DNA from 2 places in the Clostridium kluyveri DSM 555 genome. Region 2 is predicted to be linked to the other one. Evidence: riboswitches for the same ligand, from Rfam matches in the RefSeq annotation. Region 2 holds a riboswitch; the other holds the start of a gene.
The links. Region 2 has a riboswitch for S-adenosylmethionine ahead of metK (methionine adenosyltransferase). Riboswitches for the same ligand answer to the same signal wherever they lie in the genome.

Region 1 (3,736 bases), 750 kb from region 2:
CTGGATGCTCTAATTAAAAAAGAAAAAATAGTACTTATGGCCACCCATGATCCAATTTTAATACTTATGTCAATTAAGCGCATAATTATCAAAAATGGAGGAATAAGTAAAGTGATTTTTACAAGTCCTGAAGAAAAAAAAGTTCTTGAAAGTTTACAATCTATGGACAATAAAATATCATCATTGAGAAATTTATTGAGAAATGGTGATATTGTAGAGTCTATATCTTCATAATCAATTAACTTTTGCCTTTGATATACATAAAAAACTTTTCAAGAATGGAGAATATATCTTCTATATCCCAGCAGTATTCGGCAAGTACCCAGGGAATAGCGGCATCTTCAGGAGAAATAACATTATCGGTAAATAAATTTACTGATGTGGCAGGAGGTCTTAAAGAAATATCATATAAATTTGAAAGTGAAATAGATAAATTTAATATATAAACAGCATTCCTAACATAAAAAATTGATTTGGTGTATAAACTATAATATAGTTTAAAGAATAAGGTTTAAGCTAAAATAGTTGGAGGCTGAATATGATATCCTATAAGTATATAAATTTAAAAAAAGATTTAATCTTAATATTTATAATGGGCAGTATTTATATGATCCTAGAAGGCTTATGGCATGGATGGACACATATATCTATGCTGGTAGTAGGAGGTATATCGGCTTTCTTTATTGGGAAATTAAACGAAGGGCATGGCTTTTCTAATCGTAGGATGTGGGAACAATGTTTAATAGGCACCCTTATAATTTTAGTATTGGAATTTGTTTCAGGGGTCATTTTAAACATATGGCTTCAGTTTGAAATATGGGATTATTCTAATATCTGGGGAAATATTTTGGGACAGATATGTATTCCTTATGCTGTAATATGGTTTTTACTGGTCCCATTTAACATATATGTTGATGATTACTTAAGATATAAGTTTTTTGGAGAAAAAAAGCCAGAGAAACTTATAACAAATTACAAACGCTTATTTTTATATAAATAATAAAATTTGTAACTATTTATGAAAGCGTTGTATACAATATATAGAAAGCAATTTAAACTTAATCAGAATACAAAGTATGTTTTATACTTGTGATAAACTTTTAGATGAAAATGGAGTGCTGTGGGACTATTCTTTAAAGTGGTTTACAGCGCTCCACTTTTATATTAAAAAATCAGCAAAAAAATTTTTTAATATAAATAAAATTAGTGTCTCTTCTACAGTAGTTTTTATAAATTTAGTATTGACATAATAAAACATAATTAATATAATAAGCATATAATTGATTATTATAAATATTTAAAAAATAAATTGGCTGAAACTTAATACAGTATATTCTTATCAAGAGCGGCGGAGGGATAGGCCCTATGAAGTCCGACAACCGACATTTTGTGCATCGGTGTCAATTCCTACAGAGTGTGTTAATACTCTGAAAGATAAGAAAAGTAGAAATCTTATAAAATTGTTTTGTTAATAGAGGCTATTTTTCTTATATAGGAATTATAGTCTTTTTTTGTTAGCTAGAAAATACTTTTGTAGAAAATGTTATAGAGCATAGAAGATTCACTTTAAAATGGTTGACTAGGAAACTAGAGGCTATATTTTTCTTATTGGAGAATATAGCCTCTTTTTGAAAAGTATGGCTTCTTTTATTTTTAAAGTTTCTATATGGATTATATGGTGATTTCCAATATATTTAATTTATGAATTAGAGTGTTAAATACATTAACAAAGAAGGAGATGAAAGTATTATGGGATATAATATTGCAGTTGCTTCAACAGATGGAGTCAACATTGATAAACATTTTGGAGCTTCAAATTCTTTTTTCATAATAAAAGTAAATGATGATGGAACCTATGAGAATTTAGGAGAAAGATTAGTTGAGAAAAATCAAAGGAATAGTGTGAATTGTAGTTTATGTTCATCTAAACATTCTTGTGGTAACATTAATCCCAAGATTCAAAGAAAAATAGAAGCTATTTCTGATTGCAGATGCCTGTTATGTAGTAGATGCGGACCTAGTTCAGAAAAGCAATTGGGGAAAAATAACATTTCTGTATTTGGTATTAATATGAAACTTGATGAGGCGTTAAAAACGATAATAAGATATTACAAGAGAAGTGATGAACATAAATTATTGAAAGGTATAAAAAAACAGAAAATAAATTCTTTTCAAGGAAGAAGGTATTAAATAGGGAGTGATTACATGGGCAGATTTTCTACAAAGTTAACTGAATTGGTGGGAAATACACCATTATTACAGTTGACTGACTATAACAAAGAAAAAAAATAAGGGGTAATTTAATTGCAAAACTAGAATATTTTAATCCTCTAAGTTCAGTTAAAGATCGTATTGCTCTAGCTATGATAGAAGATGTTGAAGAAAAGGGATTAATAAATAAAGATACTGTAATTATTGAGCCTATAAGTGGTAATACAGGAATTGGCCTAGCGTTTGTAGCTGCTGCAAAGAGATATCATATTATCATAACCATGCCTGAAAGTATGAGTGATGAACGTAAAAAGCCATTGAAAGCATTAAATGTTGAACTAATACTAACACCCGCAAAAGATGGAATGAAAGGTGCAATAAGAAGGGCAGAAGAACTTTCTTTTCAAATTGAAAATTCATTTCAACCTCAGCAATAGGGACAATTACAGGGGTTAGTGAAGGATTAAAAGAAAAAAATCCTAATATAAAGATAATCGCAGTAGAGCCATATGATTCGCCAGTTTTATCTGGAGGAGTACCTGGTCCCCACAAATTGCAAAACGTCTAGAATTTAAAGGAAAAAATGTGGTAGTTCTATTGCCTGATACAGGAGAGAGATATCTGTCTACAGATCTCTTTGATAGAATGGATAAAATACAATTTTAAATTATAAAATATTAGTCAGCCAGATGGCAGATTGGAGGAAAGATGAGCAAGTTTGTTGACAGACCACGATACTCATGTGCACTAGGAGGTGTACTGTCTACATTAAGAGCTATTCCTAGAGCAATACCCATCATACATACAGCTTCAAGGTTGTGGCTATAATTTACACAATGCAACTAATTCTGGTTCAGCTTATCTAGGAGGAGGTTATTGTGGAGCAACATCCCTGCCTAGTACAAATGTGACGGAAAGGGATATTGTTTTTGGTGGAGAAAAAAGATTAAAGGAACAAATAGAAAGTACATTAGAGATAGAAGAAAGATTGAAAGCTGGTATTGCCTTTGGAGGAACGTGCGCCAATTTAAAAGATTGCTTGAATAAAGCATGTTTGAATAATGCAAATCGCAGTTTTTCTCAAACTTATGGATGCCAACATGGATTAAGTCTTGGAATTTTAAATACATTATGGCTGAGTACTAATCTGGATGAATCAGATGTAATAAGTGGAGGAGAAAAAAAGTTGAGAGATACAATTATATATGCTGATAAGGAATTCAGGCCAGAAGTGATTATTGCAGTAAGTGGATGTGTTCCGGCATTAATTGGAGATGATATAGATGGAATAATCTCTGATTTGCAATCAGAAGTTGCCGCTGCTTTAATGCCTGTTACTTGTGAAGGATTTAAAACAAAAGTAATGGCTACGGCATATGATGCAGCTTATAATGGTATAATGAAAAAACTTTTAAAGAATGTAATCAGGGAAGAAAATTTAGTTGAAGATGATTTTGAAGAAATAAAAAGAAAATATTTACTTACCAGACATGTTAATATTTTTAATGTGGGCTCTATGAGTAGA
Region 2 (3,736 bases):
CAGAAAAGAACATAAATTGATGATTGGGGAAAGAACTTCAGAAGATTTAAAAATAAATATAGGTTCTGCCTTTGACAGGGAAGAGGAAGTGACTATGGAAATAAGAGGGAGAGATTTGATTACAGGACTTCCTAAAAACATAACAGTATCTTCAGAGGAAATGAGAATAGCTTTAAAGGAAATTGTAAATTCCATAGCTGATACAACTCATGCAGTATTAGAAAAGACTCCACCAGAATTAGCAGCAGATATAGCTGAAAAAGGTATTTTTATGACTGGTGGAGGAGCATTACTAAATGGACTAAGTGATTTAATAAGGGAAGTTACAAAAGTACCCGTTTATGTGGCTGAAGACCCTATATCCTGTGTGGCTTTAGGTACAGGCAAAGTTCTTGAATATTTAGATAAGATGGAAGTTTTTTTTACCGGTGATGATATAACATTAATAGATTAACTATATACAAAAATATATTTTTAAGATATTAAAAAGGTAAATTCTAACTTATTATATTGTAGATTAAGTTTATTTAAGTTAGTTTTTTATCGCATAGGCTTAAGATAATATATTGTTATAATATAAATAATATGAATGAATTAATGAATAAAGTATTACTTCAGCCATATTTAAAATTAAATTGAGACGTATATTATTAGAATTATTAAAAAGATTTTCATTTTCATTTGAATCAACTATGCCTATTATTGAGAGATCCCCTACATTTGGAAGAGATTTTCCTACGCCTTTACCGGGATGTACAGGGAAATCCCTTACTTGAATTTCCCCTATGGCTTCTAAGTTTCCTAAACAAGCATCTATCCCTATAATAGTACTATAGGGATGAAGTAATTTTATTTGTTTTAATTTATCTTCTATGTTTAAAGCATGTATAGGATCTGAAATTGTACCATAAGTAGGCAGAGGAAAGTGTTTGCACTTTAGTAGAGTGCCTACTAAAGGACCTAAACAGTCTCCTATATATCTATCGGTACCAATACATACAATAACACTATCTTTATCAATATAATTCTTTAGAAAATAGGCAAGTTCATGATAGGACAAAGGATTTTTATAATTGACTTTTACTCTATTCAATATATTCACCTTCCTTTATGTATAACTCTATAAATGTTTTTATCCAAAGGGAGCAGTCAGCTAATGCCCGGTTTCTTTAAAATGGGGGGATAGCACTGCTGTATCATGGATAAGTTCTTTTAAGGTTCAGATGGAGGCAAGCATTATTTATGAACAAACTTCCACCTGAATCTATAAATAATTTCATAGAGAACATTATATATAATGTATATGATGAGAAGCGGTAAAATATTAAATTTCAACCATATACATATGATTTTCAAAGAAATCTAAAGAAATATGGAGCAATAAACCTTTAATATTATATTATACGGGTATAGTAGGTTTGAAAATAAATGAATGAGAATGTATACTAATCTACGTTAGGCATGTGTGTTTGTATTCTATAAAATACATAGTTAAAGAATAAGCTGGCATAGCTCAGCAGGTAGAGCAACTGACTTGTAATCAGTAGGTCGTGGGTTCGAAGCCTACTGCCAGCACCAAATATGGAGGAATTCCCGAGTGGCCAAAGGGGGCAGACTGTAAATCTGTTGTCAGTGACTTCGATGGTTCGAATCCATCTTCCTCCACCATAAAAATTGGGGCGCATAGCTCAGCTGGGAGAGCATCTGCCTTACAAGCAGGGGGTCACAGGTTCGATCCCTGTTGTGCCCACCATTTATCTAATAATAAAATAAGCTGGCATAGCTCAGCAGGTAGAGCAACTGACTTGTAATCAGTAGGTCGTGGGTTCGAAGCCTACTGCCAGCACCAAATGCGGAGGAATTCCCGAGTGGCCAAAGGGGGCAGACTGTAAATCTGTTGTCAGTGACTTCGATGGTTCGAATCCATCTTCCTCCACCATAAAAGGCACTTTTGGGTGTTTTTTATTTTACTTAATTTGTTGTTTTCATAACTAATAAAATTTATTATATGAAGCTCTTATCAAGAGAGGTGGAGGGAAAAGGCCCTGTGAAGCCCGGCAACCAGTGCTTTAATCATTAAGGTGCCAATTCCAGCAGTTTTAAAGGCTGCAAGATAAGAGAGTAGTTAATTTATTTAACCTCTTCTTATTGAAGTGGTTTTTTTATTTTATAGAGGGAGGTATTAAGAATGAGAAAGCTGTTTACATCTGAATCAGTTACGGAAGGACATCCTGATAAAATGTGCGATCAAATTTCAGATGCTATCTTAGATGCTATTTTGGAACAGGATCCTCAGGGGAGAGTGGCATGTGAGACTGCAACTACTACAGGTATGGTTTTGGTTATGGGGGAAATATCTACTAATTGTTATATTGATATCCCTAAAATAGTTAGAAAAACCATAAGGGAAATAGGATATACTAGGGCTAAATATGGATTTGATTGTGACACTTGTGCAGTACTTAGTTCAATTGATGAACAATCCTTAGATATAGCTATGGGAGTTAATGAATCTTTAGAAGCTAAAGTAGGCAAGATGGAAAAGGTGGATGCTATAGGGGCTGGAGATCAGGGTATGATGTTCGGATTTGCAACAAATGAAACTCCAGAGTATATGCCTATGCCCATAAACTTGGCTCATAAGCTTTCAAAGAGATTATCACAAGTTAGAAAAGAAGGTACATTGGATTATTTAAGACCTGATGGAAAGACACAGGTTACTATAGAATATGAGGAGAATAAGCCAGTTAGAGTAGACACAATAGTGGTGTCTACCCAACATGACGAATTTGTCACCAAAGAACAAATTGAAAGAGATATAATAAAAAATGTTATAGAACCTGTTGTTCCACCGGAATTTTTAGACTCTAATACTAAATATTTTATAAATCCAACAGGAAGATTTGTAGTTGGAGGTCCGCAAGGAGACTCTGGGCTTACAGGAAGAAAAATAATAGTTGATACCTATGGTGGTTACGGAAGACACGGTGGAGGAGCATTTTCCGGAAAGGATCCTACTAAGGTTGATAGATCTGCTGCTTATGCTGCTAGATGGGTAGCTAAAAATTTAGTTGCTGCAGGAGTTGCTGATAAGTTGGAAATACAGATTGCTTATGCTATAGGCGTAGCAGAACCTGTTTCAATAAATGTGGATACCTTTGGCACTGAAAAGATATCTGAGAAGAAGATAGTTGATATAGTAAATAAGGTGTTTGATTTAAGGCCAGCAGTAATAATAAGAGAATTAGAGCTAAGAAGACCTATATACAGACAGGCCGCAGCTTATGGACACTTTGGAAGAACTGATATAGACTTACCTTGGGAAAAATTAAATAAGGTTAATGATATAAAGAATTATCTTTAACAATAAAAACTCTGTATAATTATAGTACAGAGTTTTTTATTTTAATTATTTTGAATAGGTATCTATAATGCATATTTATTTTTTTGGATTTAATATATCCTCTAGGTTGTTATCTGATAGATCATAATAATAATAATTTTTGTAAAATTCTTTTACTTTTTGTTTAATATCTAAATCATTAAATAAGTCAGGATGGAGATTTTTGGCTAGCCATAAGGGTTGTAATGCACCTTCTGCACTTCTTACAGACCATAAATATACTCCTTTAGGATTAAGATAAACTTGTTTATTTTTTACAGCTGTTAGAGATTGCCACTGATTTGAACTGCTTGTGTCCATGATATAATCATAAGTGTTTTTACTTGTGGCTAT

Region 1: linked by a shared signal. The riboswitch ahead of CKL_RS02580 (NifB/NifX family molybdenum-iron cluster-binding protein) and the one ahead of metK (methionine adenosyltransferase) in region 2 are both predicted to bind S-adenosylmethionine.

Annotation. Positions count from the first base shown of each region.
Region 1 covers NC_009706.1:501,744-505,479, forward strand. The annotation lists gene CKL_RS02565 (ATP-binding cassette domain-containing protein) at 1-234, shown strand, start outside; gene CKL_RS20565 (hypothetical protein) at 279-446, shown strand; gene CKL_RS02575 (putative ABC transporter permease) at 539-1,000, shown strand; SAM riboswitch class I at 1,334-1,441, shown strand; gene CKL_RS02580 (NifB/NifX family molybdenum-iron cluster-binding protein) at 1,750-2,190, shown strand; partial or broken gene CKL_RS19655 (PLP-dependent cysteine synthase family protein) at 2,206-2,877, shown strand; gene CKL_RS02590 (nitrogenase component 1) at 3,119-3,736, shown strand, end outside.
Region 2 covers NC_009706.1:3,717,623-3,721,358, reverse strand. The annotation lists gene mreB (rod shape-determining protein) at 1-454, shown strand, start outside; gene yyaC (spore protease YyaC) at 554-1,093, opposite strand; tRNA gene CKL_RS17900 (tRNA-Thr) at 1,503-1,578, shown strand; tRNA gene CKL_RS17895 (tRNA-Tyr) at 1,584-1,668, shown strand; tRNA gene CKL_RS17890 (tRNA-Val) at 1,678-1,753, shown strand; tRNA gene CKL_RS17885 (tRNA-Thr) at 1,774-1,849, shown strand; tRNA gene CKL_RS17880 (tRNA-Tyr) at 1,855-1,939, shown strand; SAM riboswitch class I at 2,015-2,120, shown strand; gene metK (methionine adenosyltransferase) at 2,189-3,364, shown strand; gene CKL_RS17870 (ABC transporter substrate-binding protein) at 3,440-3,736, opposite strand, start outside.